One region of the Gordonia polyisoprenivorans genome, then DNA from elsewhere that is predicted to be linked to it. Evidence: riboswitches for the same ligand, from Rfam matches in the RefSeq annotation. Region 1 holds a riboswitch; the other holds the start of a gene.
The links. Region 1 has a riboswitch for cyclic di-AMP ahead of J6U32_RS23995 (transglycosylase family protein). Riboswitches for the same ligand answer to the same signal wherever they lie in the genome.
Positions count from the first base shown of each region.

Region 2: another riboswitch for cyclic di-AMP. It lies ahead of J6U32_RS18680 (C40 family peptidase); the one in region 1 lies ahead of J6U32_RS23995 (transglycosylase family protein).

Region 1 is NZ_CP072203.1:5,352,870-5,359,058, forward strand. Features, by position in the region: gene J6U32_RS23965 (DUF2771 family protein) at 1-468, shown strand, start outside; gene J6U32_RS27685 (cold-shock protein) at 491-904, opposite strand; gene J6U32_RS23975 (hypothetical protein) at 1,215-1,436, shown strand; gene J6U32_RS23980 (flavin reductase family protein) at 1,468-2,055, shown strand; gene moaA (GTP 3',8-cyclase MoaA) at 2,052-3,167, shown strand; gene J6U32_RS23990 (MoaD/ThiS family protein) at 3,172-3,420, shown strand; cyclic di-AMP (ydaO/yuaA leader) riboswitch at 3,682-3,856, shown strand; gene J6U32_RS23995 (transglycosylase family protein) at 3,864-4,475, shown strand; gene J6U32_RS24000 (molybdenum cofactor biosynthesis protein MoaE) at 4,592-5,038, opposite strand; gene J6U32_RS24005 (MogA/MoaB family molybdenum cofactor biosynthesis protein) at 5,072-5,551, opposite strand; gene moaC (cyclic pyranopterin monophosphate synthase MoaC) at 5,548-6,084, opposite strand; gene J6U32_RS24015 (hypothetical protein) at 6,098-6,189, opposite strand, start outside.
Region 2 is NZ_CP072203.1:4,141,442-4,147,630, reverse strand. Features, by position in the region: gene trpD (anthranilate phosphoribosyltransferase) at 1-876, shown strand, start outside; gene J6U32_RS18690 (Lrp/AsnC family transcriptional regulator) at 881-1,159, opposite strand; gene J6U32_RS18685 (DEDD exonuclease domain-containing protein) at 1,164-3,008, opposite strand; cyclic di-AMP (ydaO/yuaA leader) riboswitch at 3,646-3,815, shown strand; gene J6U32_RS18680 (C40 family peptidase) at 3,832-4,419, shown strand; gene J6U32_RS18675 (NlpC/P60 family protein) at 4,561-5,640, shown strand; gene J6U32_RS18670 (peptidase MA family metallohydrolase) at 5,666-6,189, shown strand, end outside.

The sequences.
Region 1 (6,189 bases):
GTGGTCGTCGTCGCGGCAGGTGTCGGCATCCTGGTGGCCGGCAACACCGGCGAGGACAAGGACGACGCATACATCCAGCTCGCCGTCGGCGGCGACCTCCACACGGTGCAACCGGCCCGTTGGTGTGATGTGTTCGTGCGCGAGTGCACCCCGCCGCGGGATCAGCAGCAACGCACGACCCCGCGGGTACCGATCCCCCTGAACTCGACGGCGCTGCTGTCGGTGTCGGAGACGGTCGCCAAGGCGCCGTGGAATCTCACGACCCTCTACTGGACCCCGCAGGGCCTGGTGGAGGAGGAATCACCGCAGGCGTCGAACACCACCTACACGGTTGCCCTGCGGTCGCGCCCGGACCGGGTGCTGCTCGGCGTGACGATCACCGCGGCATCGGCGGTGGCGACCAACCCGGACGGGTCGACCGACATCGCGCGCGGGATCATCGCCGCCGACACGGCTCCGCCCAGGTGAGGGTGAGCCGGGGAGACATGCCCTAGCTGTCGAGCTCGCGGGCGACGGCGCGCACGACCTCGGAAATGCGTTGTGCGGTCTTGCGATCCGGGTAGCGGCCCTTGCGCAGATCCGGCTGCACCTTGCCCTCGAGAAGGGTGATGAGGTCGGCGACCATACCGTGCAGTTCGTCGGGGCTGTGCCGCTTGACCTCTTTGCGCGCGGCTTCGCGGGTGTTCTTGGTGACGCTGGGCGCGGGTTCGAGCACGGTGACAGTCAACGCCTGCGGGCCCCGACGGCCGGCGGCCATGCCGAATTCCACCCGCTGGCCGGGCTTGAGCGCCTCGACGCCGTCGGGCAGCGCCGACGAACGCACGTACACGTCCTCGCCGCCCTCTTGTGCGAGAAAACCGAAGCCCTTCTCGGCGTCGTACCACTTCACCTTGCCGCTCGGCACTGTGCTCACCTTCACTCGAACGTCGTTGTTGCATGTGGTCGATCCACCACATGAAAGGGCGCCCTGACCCACGACAATGAGCAAGGCGCCTGGTGATGCCAGTCTAACCAATGGGCAAAACGGTTTCTCGAGGCAGCGCGACGGCCGCGCTGACCGGGCACGACACCGTCGAGGTCGCCCGGGGTGCACTACCGTGGAAACCATGGAGAGGAAGCACGGCGCTGGCGCCGGGAGCGAAGCGAGCGTGCCGGGTATTCGTGGCGCCGGGAGCGAAGCGCGCGGGCCGGGTACACACGGTGCCCGTCGCTCGCTGACGCCGGGAGTAGGCGGGTCGTCGCCTTCGCGGCTACTGCAGGTGGCGGGTGTGGTCTTTGTGATCGGGGTGCTCGCGATCATCGCGCTGTTCGTCACCCCGGTGGCCGATCACGGCGAGACCGCCCCGACCGCGGTGTATCTGTTGACGATGTGCGCCCCGCTGGGTTTCTTGCTGGGCGTGGTCTACGCGTTGCGGTCGGGCCGCGGGGCCCGGTGATCGTGTGTCGGCTTCCGTCGATCGACCCTCGGTGATCGCCACCCACGCCGCTCTCGCGCCGGCATCGGACGAGGGTGCGCTGAAACGGGCGTACAGCTGTTTTCCGTCCGGGGTGGTCGCGGTCTGCTGCCATCGTGGCGCGCCCGAGTCCTCGGAGTCCCACGAGTCCTCCGAGCCCACGGACTCGGCCGGCCCGGAACTGGTCGGGATGGCCGCGAGCGCGTTCACGTCGGTGTCGCTGGATCCGCCGCTGGTGAGCGTGTGCGTGCAGAACACCTCGACGACGTGGCCGCGGCTGCGTGATGCCGGGACCGTCGGTGTCAGCGTGTTCGCCCACGACCAGGCGCAGTTGTGCCGCCAGCTCGCCGGTCCGGCACCGCGACGGTTCGACGGTATCGAGCCGCTCGGCTCCGACGACGGAGCCCTGTTCATCCCGGGCGCGGCCGCTCACCTGTCGTGCACGATCGAAAGTGAGATCCCCGCCGGCGATCACCTGCTGGTGCTGCTGCGCATCCGGCGCCTCGACGCCGACCCGGAGGTCGAGCCACTCGTGTTCCACGCCAGCACTTTTCGTGCTCTGCAGGCACGGATACCCGACGACGACCCCACGCGGCGATGACCGTCGTCGACCTGGGCCTGCCGCTCCCGTCGGTGCTGACACGCTCCGCCGACGAGTCGCGGTCCGGGGCGTCGACCGCACCCACGTCCGGGCCGCTGCGTGACACGTTCGGACGGGTGGCCACCGACCTGCGGGTGTCGGTGACCGACCGCTGCAATCTGCGCTGCGACTACTGCATGCCCGCCGAGGGCCTCGACTGGTTGCCGACCGAGTCGGTGATGACCACCGCCGAGTTCATCCGGGTGCTGCGGATCGCGGTGGCCGACCTCGGCATCCGCACCGTCCGGTTCACCGGCGGCGAGCCGCTGCTGCGCCGTGATCTCGAGGACATCATCGCTGCCGTCACCTCGCTGCCGCAGCGCCCGGAGATCGCGATGACGACCAACGGCCTCGGGTTGACGCGCCGTGCCGCCGGTCTCGTCGAGGCCGGGTTGACGCGCATCAATGTCTCGCTGGACACCGTCGATCCCGCCCGGTTCGCCGAGATCACCCGACGTAACCGGCTGCCCGACGTCCTCGCCGGCCTCGACGCCGCCCGTCGCGCGGGGTTGTATCCGATCAAGGTCAACGCGGTCGTCCCGGATCGTCGGGACCTGGCCGGACTGGTCGACCTCGCCCGGTTCTGCCTCGACGCCGGATATCAGCTGCGGATCATCGAGCAGATGCCGCTCGATGCCGGACATCGGTGGGATCGGTCGCGGATGGTCACCGCGACGGAGATCCTCGACGTGATGTCGGCCCATCTCCGATTGCGCCCCGACATCGTGCCGCGTGGCGGTGCGCCTGCGGAGACCTTCCTCGTCGATGGCCACACCGACGCCCGCGGAGCACCTGCGCGCATCGGCGTCATCGCGTCGGTGACGCGTCCGTTCTGCGGTGACTGCGACCGGACCCGGCTGACCGCGGACGGGGCGCTGCGCAACTGCTTGTTCGCCGATACCGAGACCTCGCTGATGCCCGTGCTGCGGGGCGGTGGTGACGACGAGCTCGACGTCGATCGCCGGATCGCGCAAATGTGGCGGGAGAACGCCTGGGCCAAACGGGCCGGGCACGCGGTCAACACCGCCGGATTCCGCCAGCCGGACCGTCCGATGTCGGCGATCGGGGGCTGAGCGGATGCGTGTGACGGTCCGTTATTTCGCTGCCGCGTCCGCCGCCGCGAAGACCGAATCCGACGTGCTGGACATTGCAGAGAACATCACCCTCGGTGAGCTCGAACACATTCTGGCAGCCGACAATCCGGAGTTGGCGCGGGTGTTGGAGCGGTGCTCGTATCTGCGCGACGAGATCGCGCTGTGCGACCGCACGCGTCGCCTCGGTCCGACGCACACGATCGACGTTCTCCCCCCGTTTGCCGGGGGTTGACACACCCGGCTCGCTTGTGACGTTGATCACATAACGAGTCAATAACGAGATGGACACAAACCGGGCGTCATGCCCGTGAACTGCACGGACACCGAAACAGGGCCCAAAGGCCCACCGGCACGCGGAAAATGGGTTGTCAGGACGGGGTGATTCCCGCTCTCAGACGTCGTACTGTACGAAGCGTCCTTCACAGAAGGTCACAGCACAGCAAACAACACACCAAGATTTCCACCGGTCGCGCCGAGCCTCGTTCCTCCGGTGGAATGACGAGCACACATCTTGGAACGAGGACGGGGGACCCACCCTCTTCCGCAAGGAAGAACGGACGTCGACAGACGCCCTTGGGGTTAAGTCCGGTCGCCGCACGGCGATCGTGACCGAGCACCTCTCGCTCGAACCCGACAGCTGACCTCGCAGGCGCGTGGAGAGAGGTAATTCGACTTATGTCCGGACGTCACCGCAAGCCGTCGACCACCACCGCAACCAAGACCTTCGCGAAGATCGCGCTGACCGGAGCCGTTCTCGGCGGCGGCGCGGCCCTGCTGGGCACCGGCTCGGCACATGCCGCCTCCGATTCCGAGTGGGATCAGGTCGCCCAGTGCGAGTCCGGTGGCAACTGGGCCATCAACACCGGCAACGGCTACCAGGGTGGACTCCAGTTCAGCCCGAGCACGTGGGCGGCCAACGGTGGCACCCAGTTCGCACCGAGCGCCGACCAGGCCTCCAAGGAGCAGCAGATCACCGTCGCCGAGCGAGTCCTGGCCACCCAGGGCAAGGGCGCATGGCCGGTCTGCGGCACCGGGTTGTCGGGCGCCACCCCGCGCACCGCCCCCGCCGACACCCCGCGTCTGGATGCGCCCCAGGCGCCCGCCAAGGGTCTCGCGAACACCCCGAACGCCACCAGCACCGACCAGGCGATCGATCAGGTCAGCCAGGCCGGCGTCAGCCCGGAGGTGCAGAACCTGCTCAAGGCCGCCAAGGACAGCGGCTACCAGCTCACCCCGGATCAGCTGCGCCTGTTCAACGAGAACAAGGGACTCGTCCCGCTCCCCTGAACCCGATCGGTTCAGCCCTGACGAAGGGCCCCGCACGTTGCTCGACGCCGTGCGGGGCCCTTTTCCAATTGTCGGGGGCTGTGTCGGTGGTGGCCGGTATCAGATGGTGACCGTGATCAGGCCGACCCGACCCACTCGTCGGTTCCGTCGCCGAAGAACTGGTGTTTCCACACCGGTATGCGCGCCTTGACCTCATCGACGAGTCGCGCGCACAACGCGAACGCCTCGGCGCGGTGATCGGCGGCCACGGCGACGACGAAGGCGACGTCGCCGACCGACAGATCACCCACCCGATGGGAGACCGCGACCGCCCGGACGCCGTCGGTGGCCGCACAGATCTCGGAAACGACCTCGGTGAGCACGCGCGGGGCGTCCGGATGCGCCGAATACGACAGGCTCGTCACCGTGCGGCCGCCGTCGTGGTCGCGGACCGCGCCGACGAACCCCACGACCGCGCCGGCGTGTCCGTCGGCAGCCACGACGACGCGGGCCTCGTGGTCGGCGAGTGCGATCGGATCGACGCTCACCGTCGTGTACACCTCCACCGGAGTGGCAGCGCTCATCCGCGACAGCCCGGCATCAGCGACAGCCCAGCATCAGTGGTCGCCGCCGCGAATCTGGTCGAGAGCGTGGTCGACGACGGTGGCGAGGACCGAAAGGCCGTCGCGCACACCGCCGGTCGAGCCGGGCAGATTGACCACCAGCGTGGTGCCGGCGACCCCGGCGGTGCCGCGGGAGAGCACCGCGGTCGGTACCTGCGGCAGCCCGGCGGTGCGGATGGCGTCGGCGAGACCGGGGATCTCGATGTCGAGCAGCGGCCGGGTTTGTTCGGGAGTCCGGTCGGTCGGGGCGAGCCCGGTTCCACCGGTGGTGAGGACGAGGTCGACGTCGGCGTAGATCGCGGCCCGGATCGCGTCACCCACCGGCGGGCCGTCGGCGACGACGTCGAGCTCGTCGACAGAAAACCCGTGGTCGGCGAGCCACTCGGCGATGATCGGGCCCGTGCGATCGGGATAGGCACCACGGGAGGCCCGGGTGGAGGCGACGACGATCCGCGCGACGCGCTGCGTGCTCATGGTTGCGTCCCGGGGTCGGTGTGAGTCCCGCCGTCGTCTTCTCGGTGCCAGTCCCCGGACCGTCCGCCGGACTTCTCGAGCAGCCGGATTCCGTCCATGCGGGCGTGGCGGTCGACGGCCTTGACCATGTCGTGCAGCGTGAGTCCGGCCACCGCCACCGCGGTCAGCGCCTCCATCTCCACGCCGGTCCGGCCCGCGGTGGTGACCGAGGCCGTCACGTCGATGTGGTCGGCGCCGATCGTGAAGTCGACGTCGACCGACGACAGCGCCAGCTGATGACAGAGCGGGATGAGTGAATCGGTGCGTTTGGCCGCCATGATCCCGGCGATCCGCGCGGTGGCGAGAACGTCACCCTTCGGCAGCGACGACGAGGTCAGCAGGTCGATGACGGTGGTGCTGGTACGAAAGGTGCCGCCGGCAACGGCGCGGCGGTGGGTGACCGACTTGTCCCCCACATCGACCATGCGGGCCGTACCCGAGTCGTCGACGTGGGACAACCGGGCAGCGGACTGCGGATCGGTCACCGCAAGCACTCGGTCACCGCGCTCAGCGGTTGATGACCGTCTTGGGGTTGATGTAGTTGACCTCGTCGGCCGGAAGTGGGAACTCCACCTCGCCGAACGGGGACAACGCGCCGG
Region 2 (6,189 bases), 1.2 Mb from region 1:
GCCGCGGCGATGCTCGAGCACGCGGTACCGGTGACCGTGTCCCGGCCGGCCATCGACGTGGTCGGCACCGGCGGCGACCGTTCCCACACCGTCAACATCTCCACCATGACCGCCGTCGTCATCGCCGCGGCCGGCGTCGCCGTGGTCAAACACGGCAATCGCGCCGCGTCGTCGAAGAGTGGTGGCGCCGACGTCCTCGAGGCGCTCGGCGTGTCGATCGGCCTGGGCGCGGGCGACGTCGAACGTTGCGTCGACGAATTGGGTATCGGATTCTGCTTCGCGCCGGTGTTCCATCCGGCGTTCCGTTTCACCGGGCCGCCGCGCAGGGAGATCGGTATCCCCACGGTGTTCAACGTGCTCGGGCCGCTGACGAACCCCGCCCGACCCTCCCGCGGGCTGGTCGGCTGTGCCTTCGCCGACCTCGCACCCGTGCTCGCCGAGGCCTTCGCCGAACGAGGGGCGGCCGTGCTCGTCGTCCGGGGTGACGACGGACTCGACGAACTGACGACAACAAGCACCTCGACGGTGTGGCAGGTCGTCGGCGGCCGGGTCGTCGAACTCACCCTCGATCCGCGTGAACTCGGTATCGAGCTCGTGGAGCTGTCGGCGCTGCAGGGGGGAGACGCCGTCGCCAACGCCGCGATCGCCCGCGACCTGTTCGCCGGGGCACGGGGCCCGGTCCGGGACGCGGTGGTCCTCAACGCCGCGGGCGCCATCGTGTCGGCGGAGATGACCGAGGCCTACGGCGTCGAAAGCCTCACCGCGGCGATGGTGTCGGCGAAGGCACGCGCCGAAGCCGTCATCGATTCCGGCGCCGCGGCCGCGCTACTCGATCGGTGGGCCGCCCGCTCACAGGAGCTGGCCGGCCGGCCGTAGCGCGTTACTCCTCGCCGATGGAGAAGCCGCCCTCGACCTCCGAGCTGGAATAGCTGCGGAAGGCGATGTGGGTGGCGGTATGGGTCACCCCCGGTAGCCGGTTGATCCGGCCGGTCACCACGTCGGCGATCTCGGCGTGATCGCGCACCTTGATCTTGGCGATGAGATCGACGTCGCCGGCACACGAGTACACCTCGGCGACGCCGCTGATGTCGGCGACCGCCTGCGCGGTCTCCGGGATGCGGTGAACGTCGGCGTGGATGAGGACGATGGCGGTGATCATGGCATCAGCTTAGGGCGTGGATCCCACCGGCCCGTAGCGGCTTTGCGTGCTGCGCCACGGCCTTCGGAGGCGGTGCGGGCGTCCGGGTCCGGCGTCGAGGCATGGCGGTCTCGGCGGCCGAGCGGGCCGTGGCGGCCCAGTCGCCGCGGCGCGCCGCCGATCCGACCGGCGACGCGAAACCCTCGGAGCTCGCGACGATTCGCACGCCCGGCTCGCCCAGCCACCGGTGGAGCAGTGCCGATTCCTCCGGGGACGCACCCAGCAGCGGCCCCTCCCCGGGCAGCACCGTCTCCGCGGAGGCGATCAACGCGTCGACGACCGGCATGGGGGCCACTCCCCGTCGGGCATGTCCGGCCGACGCGAGCCGGCCGTGCCGGATCACGGCCAATTCCCATCCTCCCGCGCCGTCGGTCCGGGCGACGACGATCTCGGCGATCCGGCACAGCGCCGAGAGCCGCTGACAGCGTGCCAGCGTGTCGATGGTCGCGGCGACCCGGTCGCGGTGACGCGCCGCGGTCTCGAACATCTGCGCGTCGGTGAGGCGGTCGAGTTCGTCGATGAGCCCCGACAACATGGCCGAGTCGCGACCGGAGAGAAGGTCGTGGGTGGCCTGTACCCGGCCGACGTAGTCGGTGACCGTCAACGGACGGTCGGTGGCCGCGGCGCACCCGCCCAGGGCATCGCCACCGTCGGCGGGGGTCCGGCACCAGTGATGTGTCGCGGCGACCGGCATTCGGGCCCGACAGGTGCGCAGTCCGGCGGCTCGGGAGATCAGCTCGGCGATCTCGGCGGCGCGGGTGCGATTGGCCACCGGTCCGACGGAATCGGTGCCGGGGGTCCGGGTGATCTGCAGTCGGGGAAATCGTTCGCCGGTCAGCGTGATCCACCAGCCGCGGTGTGGGCGGGTGGAGCGCCGGTTGTAGGCGGGCGTGTGCGCCAGGATCAATCGCAGTTCGCGGACCCCGGCCTCGAGTGCGTGGGCACATTCGACGTGGTCGACGCGGACGGCGAGGTTCACCATCTCGGCGATCCGGGGTCGTGGGTCGGATCCGTTGAAATACGACATCACCCGGCGTCGCAGATCCGTAGCGGTGCCCACGTAGAGCACCTCGGCGGACGGTCCGCGAAACAGGTAGACCCCCGGTCGTGACGGAAGTCCTTCGGCGAGATGGCGTTTGGCGCGCAGACGGGGGTTCCCACGGGGGAGATAGGCGGTCAGGTCGGCGTAGGTCCGCACCCCCTGATTTCCGATGCGCTCGAGGAGCCGATGGAGGACCTCGACGGTGGCGCGGGCGTCGTCGAGGGCCCGGTGCGTCGGGCGTACCGAGACGTCGAACAGGTCGGCGAGAGCGCTGAGGCGGACGGTGGGGGCCTCGTCGCGGGTCAGCACCCGGCGCGCCAGCCGGACGGTGCACAAGCTGGTGTGAAAGGGCCACGCCATGTCCAGCCGCGTGGCGTTGTGGCGCAGGAATCCCATGTCGAAGCGCGCGTTGTGGGCCACCAGCAGGCACCCGCGCGCGAACTCGATGAAGGAGGACAGCACCTCACCGATCTGTGGGGCGTCGTAGACCATCGCGCTCGTGATCCCGGTCAGGGCGACGATCTGCGGTGGGATCGACCGTTGTGGGTCGACGAGGGTCGCGAACTCACCGAGCACCTCGCCGCCGCGCACCTTCACCGCGCCGATCTCGGTGATGGCGTCGCGGGCCGGATCGCCCCCGGTCGTCTCCAGGTCGACGACCACGATCGTCGTATCGAACAGGGACTGCTCGCCGAATCCCGCGTCGTCGGTGCCGTCCGCTCCTGCGCCGAGGTCGGCGAAGGAGAGCTGAGCCGTATCAACCACCACGCCGCGAACACTAGTTCGACCCTCCGACAGCCTCGGTTGGGGTGCGAGTGACTGCTGAGATGGGTGTGCTCTCGAGCCCTGTCGATGCCGACGCGACGATTCTGTCGGTGGTCACTTCTACTGTCGGCTGCGGTGGTCGACACCGGAGCTCGCCCGGCCCGTTGCGCAACGGGCCGGGTCGGGCAGACCGGGATGAATCGCCCGCCGACACGTCCAGAGACAGCAAGTGAGATGGAGATCACAATGTACATCGACTGCGCCAGCTGCCCGGGCCGTCACCGCGCGTGTGACGGCTGCATGATGAACCTCTTCGTAGAGCCTGTGACCAGCGGTGATGGGGATGATCTCGGTGGTCGGCGGGTGGTCCGTGAGGTGGGGGATTCCGACGCCGAGATCTGCTCTGCGGTCGATGTGTTCGCCGCCGCTTCGATGGTGAGCACGGAGTCTGCACGATCGGCAAAACTCGCCATCGGCCCTGCGTGCGGACCCGCTTCGCGCCCGGGTCTGCGGATTCTGCGGGCGGGTTAGCCGTCACCGCGAATCGGGCCCTTTGTCCCCTAGTGGACAGACCCGCATCCGATTTCGTAACCTTTCCGAGACCTTCGCAGAGCGTCCCGCTTCAAACCGAAGCGGTCTGGGGAGATCACCGCTCAATCGTCCGACGGACGAACCGGGGAACCACACATTTTCGGAGCAATCCGAATTGGGGTGAGTCGCGCCCTGGACACGACTGTGTCCGGATCGCGTAGGGCCATTCTCTCGGCCCGAACCCGACAGCTAACTCGGTAGGCGGTCAAGGGAGAACCAAAGGAGAACTCGTTTCGTGGCCAAACATCGTTTGGAACAGCCGAATCGCGGAGGCATCGCCAAGAAGGCGATGATCGCGGGCTCGCTGACCGTCGGCTCGCTCGCCGTAGCCGCAGGTCCGGCCCTCGCCGCACCGGCTCCGGCGCCCAGTGCGACCATCGAGATCCCGAATCTCGGCAAGTTCACGGTGCCCGGCATCGATCAGAATCAGGTTCCGAACCAGTTCCGCCCGGGTGGTGGCGGTATCACCGCCCCGGTGCAGAGTGCTGCAGAAAAGGCCGTTCGTGCCGCGGAAACCAAGATCGGCGCGCCCTACGTGTATGGCGCCGCCGGCCCCAATGCCTTCGATTGCTCCGGCCTCGTCTACTGGTCCTACCAGCAGGCCGGCAAGACGATCCCGCGCGACAGCTACGGCCAGCTGGGCGGTGGACGCGCGGTGAACTACGCCGACGCGCAGCCCGGCGACGTCCTGATCTTCAACGGCGGCAGCCATGCCGGTCTCTACATCGGCAACGGCCAGTTCATCCACGCCTCCACCGAGGGTGTCCCGGTGCAGAAGGCGTCGGTCAAGGCATGGTCGCTGACCGGGGTTCGCCGATACTGATCCCGGTCTCGGTGAGAACGTGTGAGCATGTATTCGGGCGGATCGCGCACTGCGCGATTCGCCCGAACGCGTCGAGGACTACGACGCCCCGGTCGAGGCAGAGGTGACGAGCCCGGGTCGGTGGGGAAGTGCAAGGGGAATGTGGTGACAATCGTGGGAGCCGGATCGGCAATCGGTCCCAACCGATCGGCACGCCTGGCGTTGATCACCTTGATCGCGGTGATCGCGGTCGCGGTGACGCAGATCGGCGCGGTGTTCGGGACGCCACACGCCGTGGCCGACCCGCCGCAATCGGCGGATCAACTGCTTGCGCGATACACCTCGCTGAGCCGTGAAGCCGAGACCTCGGCCGAACAGATGCACAACGCCCAGATCGAGTACGACAAGCAGCGTGGCATCGTCGCCCAGTCCAAGAAGGCCGCCGCCGCCGCGCAGAGTTCACTCGACCGCTCCCAGGTCTCGTTGAACGAGTTGCAGACACGCTTCGACTCCCTCGTGCGCATCAGTTACATGGGCGGTCGCTCCAACCGGCTCTATGCCGTCCTCACCAGCAACTCGCCCCAGACCCTGCTCGACCAGATGTCCGGGTTGGAGATGGTCTCGCGTCGCGCCGCCGCCGATCTGGCGGCGCTGAAGAAGGTGCGCGCCCAGACCGTCTCGGACCGCGACGCCGCGAATTCGACGGCATCGACGGCCACCCGCGCGGTCTCCGACGCCGAGCGTGTACGCGGCGATCTACAGAAGAAGCAGGCCGAACTGCAACTGCAGGCCGCACAGATCCGGGTGATCTATGCGAGCCTGACCGGCAAGCAGCTCGCCGCGCTCGCCGGCCCGCGCTTCGACTTCGACCCCGCAGCCGTACCCCGCGGAACCGCCCCCGCACTCGTCGCCGTCCAGGCCGCGCTGACCCGCATCGGCGACCCGTATGTATGGGGCGCGACCGGTCCCGACTCGTTCGACTGCTCGGGCCTGATGGTGTGGGCGTTCAAGCAGGCGGGCAAGCTCCTGCCACGATCCAGTGAGGCGCAACTCGCCGGCGGCACCCCGGTCTCGCGCCAGGATCTGCAGCCCGGCGACCTCATCATTTATTACCCCGACGCCACGCATGTGGGCATGTACGTCGGCGACGGCTACGTGATCCACGCCTCCACCTTCGGTGTGCCGGTCAAGGTCGTCCCGATCGACGACGCGGGACCGTACAACTCCGCGCGTCGGTACTAGGCGCGTGCTCCGCCCGCGGTGGGCGATGGGCGTGCTCCGCCCGCGGTGGGCGATGGGCGTGCTCCGCCCGCGGGTGGCGCCCCGGCGTGCCGCGGTGACCACGGGCGCCGGAGCGGTGCTCGTCGTCACCTCACTACTGATCACCTCCTGCGGTGGCGACGGTGTCGGTGGCGGCTCGGGTACGAGGTCGTCCTCGGCGCCCGCGTCGACGACCAACGTCTATCTGGACCAGCGCTCCCAGGGCGTGACGCGACTGCTCGACGCGCTGTCGACCGCGCTGCGTTCGGGCACCCCCGATCAGCTTGCGGAGTTGCTCGACCCGTCCATCGCCCCGGCGTTACGCGCCCGGCTGCAGACCGTGCAGGACAACCTGTCGTCGTCGGTGCCTCGCCCGGACTCATCATCGCGTGGACAACGCTTGCAGCTCAAGGAGTTTCGTTACCAGCTCGCTCCCACTGAGGAGGTCGAGACCCTGGTCGGTGCCGACGTCCAGACACGGCTGGATCAGCAGGGCAGCTCCGACACCTGGGTGGCCCCGGTGGAATTGCA